Regions from separate parts of the Dietzia sp. NPDC055340 genome, predicted to be linked through region 2. Evidence: riboswitches for the same ligand, from Rfam matches in the RefSeq annotation. Region 2 holds a riboswitch; the other holds the start of a gene.
The links. A riboswitch is a leader RNA that binds a small molecule or an ion and turns the genes downstream of it on or off. The one in region 2 is predicted to bind cyclic di-AMP.

Region 1 (7,654 bases), on a different contig from region 2:
TGTAGAAGGGCGGTTCCGCGATACGGATCGGCTTCCGGCGGTGGGCGCGGTCGCAGACAGCGGCAGGGCAGTGTACGCAGACGGCGGCAGGGCAGCGGGCGCAGACGGCGGCAGGGCAGCGGGCGCAGACAGCGGCAGGGCAGGGGGCGCAGACCGCGGCGGGGCATCGGGCGAAGGCGCAGGCATCGGCCACCGCCGCAGGCGCGCCCTGGCCGGCTCAGCGCGTCGGGTCGACGTCCGCCACGGAGATGACCCGGTGCAGCGGCAGGGTGACGGCCTCGGCGGTGTCGGGCTCAATGCCCTCGACGCGCCCTCCGCCCACTGACGCCGGCACGATCAGCCGCGCGGTGGACCGGCCCTGCGCGTCGACCACCGAGACGGTCACCGCGGTTCCGGTGGAGGCGGCCTCGTGCAGGCGGGCGATCGCGGCCTCGCCGGTGTAACCGCCCGCGCCGCCGGGGCCGCCCGCACCGGTGCGGGCGGCGCGGACCCGGTCGGCCGAGCGCATCGCGGCCACGGCGGCACGCAGGTCGGCGGGCCCGGGAGCGCGCGCGGGGATGCGGGGTGCGCGCCCGGGGCTGGAGGCGTGGACTCGCGCGACGGGCCGGCTCAACGCCACGACCGCCCCGGAGGTGTCCTCGACGACCGGCGCGTACCCGTCCTCCCGCAGCGCCTCGACCAGGTCGAGCGGCCGAGCCTGCGAGATGAGCACGGTCGGGGCCACCATCCGCAGGGCGCATTTCTCGGCGGCGGGCGAGCCGAGCACCTGGGCGACGAGCGACGGGTCGTCGCAGCGTACGAACGACAACGCCGTCCCCACCCGCAGTCGCCCGTGCCGGCGCGCGACGTCCTCGACGAGGTAGTCCAGCGACTGCGGCACCGGCGTGACGGAGGTGCGGGTGAGGAGGTCGCGGACCCCGGAGGCGGTGCGCCCGGCGTCGAGGGCGCGCCGCAGCGAGGACTCGGTGACGCGGTAGGTGGTGGCGGCGCCGGCTGACTCGACGTCCGCGAGCAGCGCGAACTCGGCCGCGAGCTCGGGAACGAGGGGCCCTGGCGCGAGGATCGTCAGGTCGGCCTGCACGATCACCTCGGAGACCGGGTCGGGCAGCGCCGCCGCGAGGACCGGCTCGAGTTCCTCGACGGTCGGTGCCGCGCCGGGCGCGCCGGCGGTGGTCGCGGCGGGGGAGCCGTCCACCAGCATGCGGGCGGCGCTGGTGGCGGTGGTGACGACGACGAGGCCCAGCCGCCGTGCTTCGGACACCGTCTCGGTGACCGGCGACCCGCCGGCCCGGGAGAACCACACCGGCGAGAACCAGCGCACCACCTCGGGCAGCAGTGTGTCCCCGGGTTCGGCGGCCGGGTCGAGGCGCGCGAGGGCGCCCAGGACACGCGCACGTTCGGCGGCGGGAGGCGGGCCGACGGGATCGCCGAGTGCCGGGACGGTGCCGCCGCCTTCGAGTTCGGCGCCCACCCGCCACGGTGCGCGCGGCATGGACCACCACGCCAGGACCAGTTCGGCCCAGCGCCGGGCGGGCTCCCGGGCGGACCAGATGTCGGCGGCCTCGGTGGGAGCCCACACGGAGTCGTAGGCGATGTCCCCGACCTCGGTGTCGCCCACGGCGATGAGTCCGGCCGCCGCCAGGATCTCCAGCAGCAACGGGAGCTCGGACTCCTCCAGCTGCGCGGCCCGGGCGACGCGGCGCAGCTCGCGCACACCCACGCCGCCGGCCTTGAGCGTGGTCAACGGGATCGTCGACAGGGCGGCGAGGACGGAATCGCAGTGGTGCAGCAGGTCGAGCGCGGCCACGCCGCCCGAGGCATCGGCGTTCTTGGCGGCCTTGCCGGTGCGGCCGTCCACCGGGTCGGCCCACGCGGGCAGGTCCAGCAGTGACGGGCCGCTGGTGGCGCCGATCGTCGCGGACGCGGAGGCGGAAGCGGTGCCGGAAGCAGTCGCTGCGGAAGCGGTGGCGGGACGCGCGCCGTGGCGCGCCCGGTCCAGGGCGTGGGCGCGCGGGATGACCACCTCGCCGGGGCCCGACCCGGCCCGGTCGCCGGCCGGGCCCCGGCCGCTGGGTCCGCTGGCGCCTGCGTCCCCGCCGGTGGTGATCTCGGCGAGGCCTGCGGCGGCGAGCTCGGCGGCCGCGGCCCGGACGGACTCGGACGCGCCGGATCCCAGCGCACCGACCGGGGAACGGCCGCGGGCGATCGCCTCGAGCACACCCGACGCCGGAACGGACAATCCCGCCCACGCCTCCTCGAGCGAGGTCCCGGCGGGTTCGCCCGGGTGCGGCGCCACCACAGGTGCGGCAGCGATTGCCGACGCGGTGACCGGAACCAGCCGGGCACCGTCCTCCTCTCCCCAGATCAGGGCGAGGTCCCGGAGACGGGCGACGGCGGTGGGGAATGGGGCGGTGTCGTCGTCCTTGCGGTTTTTCTTTGACTTGTTGCTGCCGACCCCGAGACGTTCCGCGACCGCCGACAGGGGGACGGCCCCGGAATCGGCACCCAACGCGGCGGCCGTGGCCAGCACCAGTAGCTCCGGCCACGACAGCGTGCCCATCGCCCGCGCGGTGGACGCAGGCAACCGCAGCCGCGAGGCCAACACCTCCAGCGACGCGGGGGCGGGCGTGGCCACGTCCGGGCGCAGGGTGCACATGCGCACGAGGGCGTCGTCGGACTGCTCGGCGAGCCAGGCGGGAAAGCCCGGTTCGCCGGCGCTCGGGCGGGACGTGGCGCGGGAGGTCGACATGATCCGTCCCAGCCTAGTGACGTCGGCGCGGGTGTGCGCGCGTGCGCCGGGCGAGGGCCGTGACGGTATCCGACCCACTTGCTGACACAGTGCGCCCGAGGTGAGAGACTTGCAGCGTGGCTGCCAAGAAGAAACTGACCTATGACAACCCGGGATGGCCCGACGCCTCGTTCGGCGAGCACCCGGTCACCGAACTCGCCGCGCTGGTCGCGGGCGGACTGTCGCCGTTCGGCGAGGAGCGCTTCCCGCTCCCGCACGAGCGTCTGCACTACGTCCACCCGGAGACCGTGGTCAACAAGACCGTCCGGGCCTGACGCGGCGCCGACACAGCGGACAACGAAGGGCCGCCACTCCCTGGAGGGGGTGGCGGCCCTTTCGTGTGCGTCCGAACTAGGACGCGAGGCCCGTCGCGCCGTGGGTCGGTGGCCGACCCACGGCGTTGAGCATCAGTTCAGGTAGGTCGCGAAGAAGTTGTCGACCGCGTCCTGGTTGGCGGCGTAGGCGCTGTCGATGGCGTCCTGGTTGGCTTCGTAGGTCGGCAGGACCGGCAGCGCGATACCGCGGGCCACGGCCTCGTCGTGCAGCGTCTGGGCATGGTCGGCGGCGGTGACGGCCTCGGGGGCCTCCTCGGCCGCGGGAGCGGCCGGGGCCGGAGCCGGGTTCGGGGTGAGGTTGTTCACGTCACGCGGGGTCGGCGCGGAGTTCAGGCCCAGCTTGGACGAGCAGGCGGGCCAGGCGCCCCAGCCCTGGCCGGCCAGCGTCTTCTCGGCGATCGCGATCTGCTGCTCGCGCGAGGCCTGGTTGGCGGTCGGCGCGAACTGGGTGCCACCGTAGGCGGCCCAGGTGCCCTGCGAGAACTGCAGGCCGCCGTGGTAACCGTTGCCGGTGTTGATGCCCCAGTTGCCGCCGGACTCACACTGCGCGAGGCGGTCCCAGTCGGAATCCGGGGCGGCGTTGGCGCCGGGCGCGAAGGCCAGGCCGGCGGCCGAGAGGGCGGTGCCCGCGATGACGGCCTTGACGGCGGTCTTCGGCGCGGAGGAGGTGGTGGCGGCGCGGTGGCGTCCGGTGTTCGAGGTCATGTACGCGTCAGTCCTTTTCACTCTGTGCCTACGGGGTGAGCTGTCGGGTTCGGACGAGTGTGTCCGGCCGCCGCTGGCGGCTTCACCCCAAGGCGACCGTCTGGCCGCCGGGCCCGGCGTGGGCCCTGTCGGGTCCCCCGTCTCCGCCCGGTTAATGGATTGGTCACATCGGCCGCAGGGCGGAGTTCGGGGGTGCGTCCGATGCCAACTCGCTGACGAGTCTGGAAAGAACTGTAGCGGTTCGATGCGGGATCGTCACCATTCTGAAATAAAACCTGGTGGGACGGCGCGAATCGGTGAGTTGTTATCCCCACGTTACCTGGGGCGTTACCACAAAGGTGCCGTTTGTCACACCTTCGGCGGACGTGAACCCAGAATCGCGTACAGGAGTCCCAGGACGAATCCGGTCGGTGTGAACAGCATCGCGACCAGGTAGAGGATGGTCGGCGCGTCCCGGCCGAGGATCAACGGGGTGCCCGCAGCGATGATCGTGAAGATCACGCCGATGCTGAAGATCACCATTGCGGTGATGAAGAGACCACGACGACGAGGCGCCGTGCTGCTCGCCCCGGTCACGGAAGGGGCGGCCTCGGACCCGGCCGGGGCCCAGGGGTCGGTGGCATCTGTCGGGCGCTGGTCGTCGGAGCTCACAGGGGGCAGGGTACCGCCCCCGCCGGGACGGGTACCAACGCGGATGGCTATGTGGGTAGGGGTATTGTCGGAGCATCAGTTGAGGTCGTGGTCGCGCAGGTGCGCGCCTGTGTCTAGAGGGGGATCGCGGTGCCCAGCGGCAAGGTAAAGTGGTTCGACGCGGAGAAGGGCTTCGGCTTCCTGTCCCAGGAGGGCGGGGAAGACGTCTACGTGCGCGCCGACGCGCTGCCCGCCGGGGTCGAGACGCTGCGCCCGCGTCAGCGCGTCGAGTTCGACATGGTCTCCGGCCGCCGCGGCCCGCAGGCACTGCGCGTGGTGGTCCACGACGAGCCCGCCACCGCCGGCGCCGAGGAGCGAACCCCGCGCACCGGCCCCCGCCGCTCGGCCGACGAACTCCACGGCATGGTCGAGGACATGATCAAGGTGCTCGAGTCGACCGTGCAGCCCGAGCTGCGCCGAGGCCACCGGCCCGACGCCAAGGTCTCCGGCCGGGTCGCCTCCGTGCTCCGCGCGGTCGCCCGCGAACTGGAGCCGTAGCTTCCGGCCGGATGGCAGTCAGATAGCTGAACACAGATGCCGTGACGGCGCCGATCGAGATGATCGGCGCCGTTTCGCGTGCCGGGTCAGTCGGCCGCGGTACCGGCGCTGGCGCCGGCTGCGTCGGCGTAGAGGAAGCTCATCGACCACTCGCCGTTGAGGATGGTCGGCTCGCCGGCGGCGTCGTAGACCACCGGGACCGAGCGGATGGCCAGGCCCTCGATGCGGCCCTCCTCCTCGGTCTCCACCGGGATCAGCAACTCGCTGGCGCTGTTCGCCTCGACCGTGAAGTCGCGGGTGCCACCCTCGCGCACCTCGTAGACGTTCAGCGTGGAGTCCTTCAGTTCGGTCGGCAGACGCACCGTCAGCGTGTGCTCGCCGTGGATCAGGAACTCGGGCACCGGGTTGGTGTATGAGTTACCGTCCAGGTCCGTGGCGGTGAACGGCAGCGCCGACTGCTGCCCCCGGTCGGTGGCCACGGTGATCTGCGGCAGCACCCCGAACCGCGCCTCCGACCCCTTCCACGCACCGACGATCGCGGAGATCATGATGATCACCCACGCCAGGATCGCCCAGGTGATCGGGCGGACGCGGAGGCCGGTCGATTCGGAATCGCTGCTGGAGGTCACGGCTCTATTCTGCCGACGTCGTCGTCGTCGGACTCATCGGGGTCACCAGGGGTGGGGTCCCCTGGGGCGTGGGGGACGCCGGGCTCGCGGGGTGAGTGGGGCGCGCGAGGTGAGTGGGGCGCGCGAGGTGCGCGGGGCGCGCCGGGACCGTCGGCGACGCGCGGCTCACCGGGGAAGCGGGGCCGGTTGCCGCCGAGGCCGGGCACGAGGGTCGAGCCGCGCGCGGTGAGCAGCGACTGGGTGAACATCACCGCGGACATCACGGCGACCACCGAGAAGCCGATCGTGAAGTCCGGCGGCAGCAGCACGCCCAGCGCCCCGCCGAACACCCAGGCCAGCTGCAGCGCCGTCTCCGAACGGCCGAACGCCGACGAGCGGGCGGCGTCGGGGATGTCGGTCTGGATCGAGGAGTCGAGAGCGACCTTGCCCAGCGCACTGCCGATCGCCGCGACGAGGGCGAACACCGCCGCCATCCAGAGGGAGCCCAGGAACGCGGCCACGACCGCCGTCGACAGTGCGGCACCCGCGGAGACGGTGGCGATCCGGCCCGGTCGGCCCAGCGGCAGACGCGCGCCCACGGCGTTGCCGGCGAAGGTCCCCAGGCCGCCCGCGGCGCCGGCGATGGCCAGCAGTCCGGCCTGCTCGATGGCGGAGGCGTTCTCCTGCGCCTTGGCCACGAACGCCAGGAACAGGGTGAGGAAGCCGGTCATGAACCGCATCAGCGCCTCGGCCCACAGAGTGGCCAGCACGCCCCGGCCCAGCGGGCGCGTGAGCACCGCCTTGAGCCCGCGCGTCAGCGAGCCGCGCTCGACGCGCAGGGTGGCCGACTCTTCGTCGTGGGAGGCCTCGGCGCGCGGGGGGATCGTCATGGCGACGTACGCGGCCACCAGCGCGACCGCGGCCAGCAGCCACAGCGCGGCCCGCGAGTGCCAGATCCACGCCACCGCCGCGGCGGCCGCGCCCGCCACGACGCTGCCGCAGACGTGACCCAGCACGGTCAGCCGCGAGTTGGTGCGCACCAGGTCCAGTGCGGGCGGCAGCACGTGCGGCGTGATGGACGCCTTGACCACCCCGAACGTCTTGGACAGCACGAGCATCCCGAGCGCCAGCGGATAGAGCAGCCACGAGTCGAAGTTCAGTGCCAGGATCACCGCGAGCACCGCGCGCAGGGTGAACGTCAGCGACACGGTCAGGCGGCGGCCGCTGCGCAGCCGGTCCAGGGCGGGCCCGATCACCGGTGCGATGAGCGCGAACGGCGCGACCGTCACCAGGAGATACAGGGCGACGTTGCCGCGCGACTCGGCGGTGGCGGCGGAGAAGAACAGGGTGTTGGCCAGCGCCACCGCGAGGATCGCGTCACAGGCGAAGTTCGCGACCGTGACGTAGCTCAGTGGTGCGAGCCCGGAGCGGTCGGCGCCGTCGGCGTGGAAGACGCGGCGGGCGCCCCGGCCGACCGAGCCGGCGGCGCGGCGCGTCGAGGCGGCGGCCCGCCGGGAGTTGCCCGCGGCGCGGCTGTCCGGGCCGGTGGCGGCCTCACGCACCGAGGCGCACCTCGTACATCGTCGGCCACATCTTGCCGGTCACCAGCAGGTTCTCCGAGTCGGGCAGTGCGGCGATGCCGTTGAACACCGCGTCGGTGTGGTCCGGCCGGGGCTGCTGCAGGTGCGAGGCATCGTAGATGTCGGTGACCACGCCCGTCGCGGGGTCGATGCGGATGATCTCGCTGGTCATGAACACGTTCGCCAGCACGGAGCCGTTCACGCACTCGAGCTCGTTGATCCACGGCACCGGCTCCCCGCCCGCGGTCACGCTCACGGCCCCGGTGGGCTCGAAGGTCACCGGGTCGCGGAACGTCAGCTGGTCGGAGCCGTTGCTCATGATCAGCTGCTCGTCGTCGTAACACAGGCCCCAGCCCTCGCCCTCGTACCGCATCTCCTCGCGCACCTCGAGGGTCTGCGGGTCGCGGTCGTGCGCGACCTGGTTCTTCCAGGTCAGGGTCCACAGAGTCT
Region 2 (7,654 bases):
ACAGCGTGGAGACCCCGCAGTCGCCCACCCTGGAGATGAGCGCGTGGAGGACGTCCACGGTCGCCCTGGCGTCCTGAAGGGCGCGGTGGTTCGGCTCGACGGCCGATCCGAGGTGCGCTGCGAGTGTCCCCAACCGGTGCCCCCGCGTCTCCCCGCTGTGCAGGATGCGGCGGGCGAGCGTGAGGGTGCACAGAGACAAGGGCTCGGGCCACTCGTTTCCTGTGGCGGATGCCGCTGCGCGAAGGAACCCGAGATCGAACCTGGCGTTGTGTGCCACCAGGACAGCTCCCCGGGAAAACTCGAGGAACGTCGCCATGACCTCGCCGAGCCGTGGCGCGTCGACGAGATCGCCGGGCAGGATCCCGGTGAGTCGGCTGATATGCGTGGGGAGGGGGCTGTCGATCGCGACGAAGGTGGACAGCTCCGCCTGTACTTCGCCGCCGCGTACCCGTACCGCGCCGACCTCGGTGATCTCATCGGTACCGGCTCGCGTGCCCGTCGTCTCCAGGTCGACGACGACGAAGGTGATCTCCGACAGCAGTGGTTCGAGCTCATCGAACGACGTCTGCACCCCCGGCGAGGTGGTCGACGGCGCCGATGCCGTCGGTGGAGAGATCGGTCGGGACATGCCGCAGACCGTAGCGTTCCGGTCCGACACTGCTGGCGCCCCGGCCGCTCGTCGAGGGGATGTCGTACCTGCTGTCTATGGTCCGGCCTGTCGGTCATCACGACACGCGGATCGCGGGTCGGTAACGGACGGGCAACGCGCCCGGGACGGAGTGTGAGATAGATCATGTTTTCATTGGACTGTGGACGATGCCCTGCGGCGGATCGCGGTTGCTCCGGATGTATCGTGGAGTTCCTGTGGTCGGAAAGCCCCCAGGTAGACGCCCTTTCTGCGGAGTCCTGCGGGTATGTTCTCGCCCCTGATGTCCGGTCTGCGATCGAGGTGCTGCGGGATGTCGGAATGGTCTCTTCCGTCGAGATCCTGGCTGCATTTCCCGCCGCATAGGCGATGGGCTGGACTTCGGCGAGACGTTTTCGTAACCTTTTCGAGACCTCGGAAGTCATCACCCGCCCACCGGTGGGGGGCCGAGGTCAACACCTAAGCACCGTCACGGTGCGCCGGGGAACCAAGAACTACTGGGGTGAATCGCCCGAGGGCCTCGAAGGTCCGAGAGTGTAGGACAGACTTCCGTGTCCGAACCCGTCAGCTAACCCGGTCGGTGTCGCAGGAAGAAAGAGGAAAGACTCTCGTGGGAGCCCACAGCATCAAGACCAGTTCGACCGGCCGTCGTGTGGCCGCAGCCGGACTGCTCGCCGCCGGAGCGGCCGTCGCCGGATCCGGTACCGCCGCCGCCGCACCCGTGACAGTCGACGTTCCCGTCGAGCTTCGTCTGCCGGGTGTGCCTTCTCAGGTCACCGTTGATCTGCCCGAGGGGATCGCCCTCCCCGCCGGTCTTCAGCAGGCCGCCGCGCCCGTGGAGGAGTTCGCAGCTCCCGCGCCGCAGGTCAGCACCGGCCAGAAGATCCTCGACGCGGCCTCGACCCGCGTCGGTTCCCCCTACGTCTGGGGCGCGACCGGGCCGGATTCCTTCGACTGCTCGGGCCTGACCTCGTGGGCGTACCAGCAGGCCGGGATCTCCATTCCGCGCACCAGCCAGGCCCAGGTCGGTGGCGGCACCCAGGTCTCCAAGGCCGATCTGCAGCCGGGTGACATCGTCGCCTTCTACAGTGGCGCCAGCCACGTGGGCATCTACGCCGGTAACGGCCAGGTCGTTCACGCACCGTACTCCGGCACCTCGGTCAGCTACGCCCCGCTGGACTCCATGCCGTTCTACGGCGCGACCCGCTACTACTGATCGGGTCCCCCGCACTTCGCAGACCCCGCTGATCCTGGTGAGGAACCAGGACCAGCGGGGTCTTGTCGTCTGTAACATTCGTTTCCGGACAACCGATGCCACCCTTGACGTCCGTGATCGCGGACGGATCCGGCATCCCACCGATTCGAGAGTTCGACCCACATCAGATGACTCGCAGTCTCATCGCGGCCGTCGGCGCGGCGACCGTGGCACTTTCGCTCACCTTCGGGGCTGTCGCGTCCGCGCAGCCGGCGCTTCCCGCCCCGCGGGTTCCTGCTGATGCCGTTCCCTCCGACGAGCCGGGGGGTGGGGACGATCAACTGGCCGGCGAGGCCGAGACCGACGATTCTCCGATGGCAGGAGGGAGCCGAGGCCTCGCGGACGCCGGGGAGGACCTCGCGGAGCTGTCGCGCTTGTCGGAAGAGGCCGGAGCGCTGGGCGAGGAACTCCACCTGGCCCGCGCGGAACTGGAGCGCTCGGTCGCCGATCGGGACCGCCTGGAACGTGCGGCGGGTGTCGCGGCGGCAGCCGCGGCGGCCGCGGACGGGACCGCTCGCCGGGACCAGTCACTCGTCGACCACCTGGCGGCGATGAGATATCGCGGCGGCGACACCGGCGCGACCCGTGCTGCTGTTCTCGCCGAGAGCCCGCGGGACCTGGTCCACCGACTCGATGCGCTCAGCCGTCTCTCCGGCGCCACCACCACGGCCCTGGACGCGTCCAGGGCCGCCTCTGTCGATGCCGCGAGGCTCCGGGAGGAGGCGACGGGGGCTGCTGATGCGGCGAGGGCGGTCGCAGAGGACACGCGGAAGAGGATGGAAGAGCTCGACCGGCGCTCGGATGAGATGCGGGCCCGGATGGACGAGGTCCGGCGGCGGGTCGACGCCCTGTCTGATTCCCAGCGCGCGCTGTGGATCGGCGGGCCGATGGTCCCGGAGGGTTACGTCGCCCCTCCGGTCGACGGGATCAACTCCGCTGCACTCCGGACCGCTCTGACCCGGCTGGGGTCTCCGTACTCCTGGGGCGCCACCGGGCCGTCGGAGTTCGACTGTTCCGGGCTCATGGTGTGGTCGTACGCCCGGGAGGGCAAGCCGCTGCCTCGCTCGAGTCAGGCGCAGGCCGCAGCCGGGGCGCCGGTCGCACCGGCGGACATGCAGCCGGGTGACCTGGTGATCTACTACCCGGGCGCCACGCACGTCGGAATGTACGCCGGTGACGGACTGGTTCTCCACGCACCGACCTACGGGGTCCCCGTCAAGCTCGAGAAGGTCGACGCGATGCCGATCAGCGGCATCCGCCGGTACTGAGAGAACGGCAGGTCGGGCGGGTGTCCGGCCTCCCGTGTGGCAGGCTCGGAGTCGATGACGAAGACCCTGCTGATCACCAACGACTACCCGCCGAGGCCCGGGGGCATCCAGTCGTACCTCGAGACGTATCTGGAACACCTCGACCCTGACGACGTCGCGGTGTTGGCGTCGACCTTCCGCGGTGACGAATCCACCCGATACGACGAGTCGAAGCCGTATCTGGTGGAGCGGGTGCCGACGGAGATGCTGCTGCCGACGCCGGATCTGGCCGGTCGGGCCCGCCGCCTGGCCGAGGACTTCGGCGCCAGCACCATCTGGTTCGGCGCGGCCGCCCCACTGGCCGCGATGGCCCCGGTACTGAGGGCCGGGCCGGTGAACCGCATCGTGGCCAGCACCCACGGGCACGAGGTGGGATGGTCGATGCTGCCCGGCTCTCGGCAGGTACTCCGGGTGATCGGCGACTCCACGGACGCCGTGACCTACGTCAGCGACTACACCCGCCGCCGGTTCGCGTCCGCATTCGGGCCGAGGGCCAGGTTGGTGCACCAGCCCGGAGGGGTCGACACTGACCGGTTCCGTCCGAGCCCGTCGGCCCGGAAGGCGATCCGTCAGCGCTATGGGGTGGCCGATCGTGACGTAATTGTGTGCTTGTCCCGTCTCGTGCCGCGAAAAGGCCAGGACATGCTGATCAGGGCCCTGCCGGAGATCGCCCGACGGGTGCCGGGGGCGGTGCTCGTCGTAGTCGGGGGAGGCCCGTACCGGCGAACACTCGAAGGCCTGGCGCGGCGTCACGGCGTCACCGACCGCGTGATCTTCACCGGTCGCATCCCCGCCGAGGAGATCGTCGACCACCACCGCATGGCGGACGTCTTCGCCATGCCCTGCCGCACGCGCGGTGGCGGGCTGGACGTGGAGGGCCTGGGGATCGTCTATCTGGAGGCCTCCGCGTGCGGCGTGCCCGTGGTGGCCGGCCGGAGCGGGGGAGCGCCGGAAACCGTCCAGAACGGCCGTACCGGGTCGGTCGTGGACGGTACCTCCGTCGCCGAGATCGTCGATTCGGTGGCCGGGATCCTCGAGGACAGGCCCCGGGCGTCCGCGATGGGGATGCGGGGGCGCAACTGGGCGCTGGATCGCTGGCGCTGGCAGGACTTGGCCAGAGACATGGAACGCGTGCTCTCGGGGGACTGACCCGGGAGCACGCGTTCCGTGCGGGCGCCGTATCAGGCGTAGAGGGCCTCGATCTGCCGGGCGTACTTCTGGTGCACCACGTTCCGCTTGACCTTGAGCGAGGCCGTCAGTTCACCGGTCTCCTCCGTGAACTGGTCCGGCAGCACGTGGTACTTCTTGATCGACTCGGTGTGCGAGACCGAACGGTTGGCCCGCGCCACGGTCTGGTCGAGGTGCTCGATCAGACCTGCGTCCTTGAGCAGGTCGTAGAGCGAACCGGTGTTGCCGTGATGGTGCTTCCACCGCTCGAGCGCCTCGGGGTCGAGCGTGAGCAGCACGGAGATGAACGGCTGCCCGTCGCCTACGCACACCGCCTCGGAGATCAACGGATCGGCTCGGAGCGCGTCCTCGAGCTGGTTGGGGGCGACGTTCTTGCCTCCGGCGGTGACGATGATCTCCTTCTTGCGGCCAGTGATCGTCAGGAATCCGTTCTCGTCGAGCGTGCCGAGATCGCCGGTACGGAACCAGTCGCCGGCGAATGATTCGGCCGTCGCCTTCTCGTTCTGCCAGTACCCGGAGGCTACGACGGGACCGCTGACCTCCACCTCGCCGTCAGCGGCGATGCGCACCGCGCAGCCCGGTAGCGGCTGCCCGACGCTGCCGATCCGCATGCGTCCGGGCGTGTTCACCGTGATGGCCGCGCACGTCTCGGTCAGGCCGTAGCCCTCGAAGATGTTGACCCCGATGCCGTCGAAGAAATGCGTGAGGCGCTCGCCGAGCGCCGCACCGCCCGAGATCGCGATCTCGCAGCGGCCACCGAGCGCGGCGATGAGCTTGGCGTAGACCAGCCTCGAGAACACGGCATGGCGGAGCCGGAGGATCGGGCCCACACGGCCGTCCTGTCGTGCTCGGGAGTACGCGACGGCCGTGTCGGTGGCCTTGTCGAACATCCAGGCCTTGAACGCGCCGCCGTCCTGGGCGGTCGCCTGGGCCTTGTTGAATACCTTCTGGAAGACCCGGGGCACCGCGAGGATGTAGTGGGGACGCATCTCCGCGAACGTGTCGACGAGGTTGGCGATATCGGACGAGTGCGCGATGGTCACGCCGGCGTGGAAGCCGGCGTAGGTGATGGCCCGGGCGAGCACGTGGGCCAGCGGGAGGAACATGACCGTCGTCGCGTCGTCGCGGAGGTACTGGTGGAACGGGGTCTCGAGGACGGCCAGGGTCTCGGACATGAAGTTCCGGTGGGTGAGCATGCAGCCCTTGGGCCGGCCGGTCGTTCCGGACGTGTAGATGAGCGTCGCGGGGGAGTCGGCCCGCACCGAGGCGCGTCGTTCGTCCAGCACGGACCCGTCGACCGATTCGCCCTCGGACGTGAGCATGTCGATCACCGGGGTGTTCCCGTCGATCACCAGCACCTCGGGAGTGCTCTCGAGTCCGGTGACGCCATTTCGCGCGGTGACCGCGTACTCGTCCTTCTCGACGATGATCAGTCGCGCTGCGGAATCCTCCATGATCCAGCGGATCTGCTCGGAACTCGAGGAGTCGTACACGGGGACGGTGACAGCCCCGACCGCCCAGATCGCGAAATCGATGACATTCCACTCGTACCGGGTCGAGCAGAGCAGTGCGACCCGGTCACCGGCCTGGATTCCTCGCACCACCAGGCCGCGGGCGACGGCACGGACGGTATCGGCGAACTCCCGGTTGGTGACGTCGGTCCACTCGCCGCCCACGGGCCGCTGGAATGCCACGTTGTCCGGGGTCTTCTCGGCGCGATCGTATGCCGACTGGACGCACGACCAGTCCTCGGCGACGGTGAAGTTGGCGGGTGCGGCGACGTATTCGCGCAAGGGTCCTCCCGGTGGAGACGTTCGCTGTGTGTCTGTCACCTCACACTATCCCCGCCTGTCCATGCCGTCTCGGGCACCCGGCATCGATCCGGGCCCGGGCAACTCCGTCAGACCTCGGTGACGACGCATCGCGGGGCCCGATGTGTGAAGCTAGAGCGTATGAGCGACGACAACGGCGTGCCCGAGGTCTGGCCGACCCGGGACTCCACGGTGGTCGCGGCGACGCCCGAGGACGTCATGGCCGTGATCTCCGACTTCCCCGCGTATCCCGAATGGTCCACGTTCATCCAGCTGGCCGAGGTGCAGTCGATCGGGCCGGACGGCCACCCGGACCGCGTCCGTTTCGAACTCGAGGCGGGCGCCATCATCGACGAGTACGTGCTCGCCTATTCGTGGTCGGAGGACGGCAGGGCTCTCGAGTGGCGCCTCGTGAGCTCGGCACTGCAGAGGTCGCAGCACGGTAGCTACCGGCTCGAGCCGGTGGAGGGCGGGACGCGGGTGGACTACGAGCTCGAGATCGAGCTGGCGGTCCCGGTCATCGGTAGTCTGCGCACGCGCGCGGAACGCCGGATCCTGGTGGGCGCTCTGAGTGAACTCAAGCGGAGAGTCGAGGCCGGGTGAAGGACACGCGTGTTGTCGTCGTCATGGGTGGCGACCCCACCGACCGCGCGGAGCGGACCGCCGACGTCATCTCGCGGACCGGGGGGACGGCGCTAGTGCTCACCGGACACCCGGACGCGGTGGATTCGCGACTCGACAGCACCGAGGGCGGCACCGTTGAGGTGCGCGTCGACGACCCCATGGCGCGGCTCGAGGCCTACACGTCCGGTGCCGCGGATCCCCACGACGACCTGCTGGCGGCGCTGGCGGCCGGGGGCGACTCCCCGCTCTCCGCGGTGCTGGGGTGGGAGTACGCCCGTCGGGCGACGGCGGCCGGCTACTGGGACGTGGTGGTGGTGGAACTCGACGGCGATCTCGCCGCGGTCCGGCGGCTCGCGTCCGCGGGCGAACTGGCGTCGTTCGTCGAATCCAGGTGGCCGGCGCACGTGCGGTTCGCGTCCATGGCCGCCGGGGATCTCGCCGACGTGCGCGTGCGGGAGGCCCACCGCCTGGCGCAGCTCGCCGCCGACGTGGCGAGCTTCCTCGCCGGACCCGTCGAGGTGACAGTGGCGGGGCGGGCGCCCGAGCGGACCGTGGCGATGGCGGAGCTGGCACGGGGCGGGGTGCGTCCGCAGATCGAGGCCGACACCGACGGGTCCTACGTCGTCGCCTATCCGTCCCCGACCATGCCGTCCGGCCCGGCCGCGGTCGACGGCGACATGCTCACGCTGGACCACGACGGGTTCCGGGCGGTCCTGCCGCTACCGGCACTGTTGTCGCGGTGTGTGCTGATCGGCTCGGGATATGACGACGCGACCGGCCGCGTGGTGGTGCGTTTCGAGCCCGATCCGGATCTGTGGCCCCC

Region 1: another riboswitch for cyclic di-AMP. It lies ahead of ACWIFB_RS14050 (transglycosylase family protein); the one in region 2 lies ahead of ACWIFB_RS01700 (C40 family peptidase).

Annotation. Positions count from the first base shown of each region.
Region 1 is NZ_JBSHML010000019.1:60,035-67,688, reverse strand. It holds gene ACWIFB_RS14060 (helicase-associated domain-containing protein) at 218-2,749, opposite strand; gene ACWIFB_RS14055 (hypothetical protein) at 2,866-3,063, shown strand; gene ACWIFB_RS14050 (transglycosylase family protein) at 3,196-3,828, opposite strand; cyclic di-AMP (ydaO/yuaA leader) riboswitch at 3,842-3,996, opposite strand; gene ACWIFB_RS14045 (hypothetical protein) at 4,177-4,479, opposite strand; gene ACWIFB_RS14040 (cold-shock protein) at 4,609-5,016, shown strand; gene ACWIFB_RS14035 (DUF2771 family protein) at 5,103-5,645, opposite strand; gene ACWIFB_RS14030 (MFS transporter) at 5,642-7,186, opposite strand; gene ACWIFB_RS14025 (glutaminyl-peptide cyclotransferase) at 7,179-7,654, opposite strand, start outside.
Region 2 is NZ_JBSHML010000002.1:113,479-121,132, reverse strand. It holds gene ACWIFB_RS01705 (DEDD exonuclease domain-containing protein) at 1-628, opposite strand, end outside; cyclic di-AMP (ydaO/yuaA leader) riboswitch at 1,093-1,244, shown strand; gene ACWIFB_RS01700 (C40 family peptidase) at 1,257-1,862, shown strand; gene ACWIFB_RS01695 (NlpC/P60 family protein) at 2,030-3,169, shown strand; gene ACWIFB_RS01690 (glycosyltransferase family 4 protein) at 3,224-4,357, shown strand; gene ACWIFB_RS01685 (AMP-dependent synthetase/ligase) at 4,390-6,189, opposite strand; gene ACWIFB_RS01680 (SRPBCC family protein) at 6,349-6,810, shown strand; gene ACWIFB_RS01675 (hypothetical protein) at 6,807-7,654, shown strand, end outside.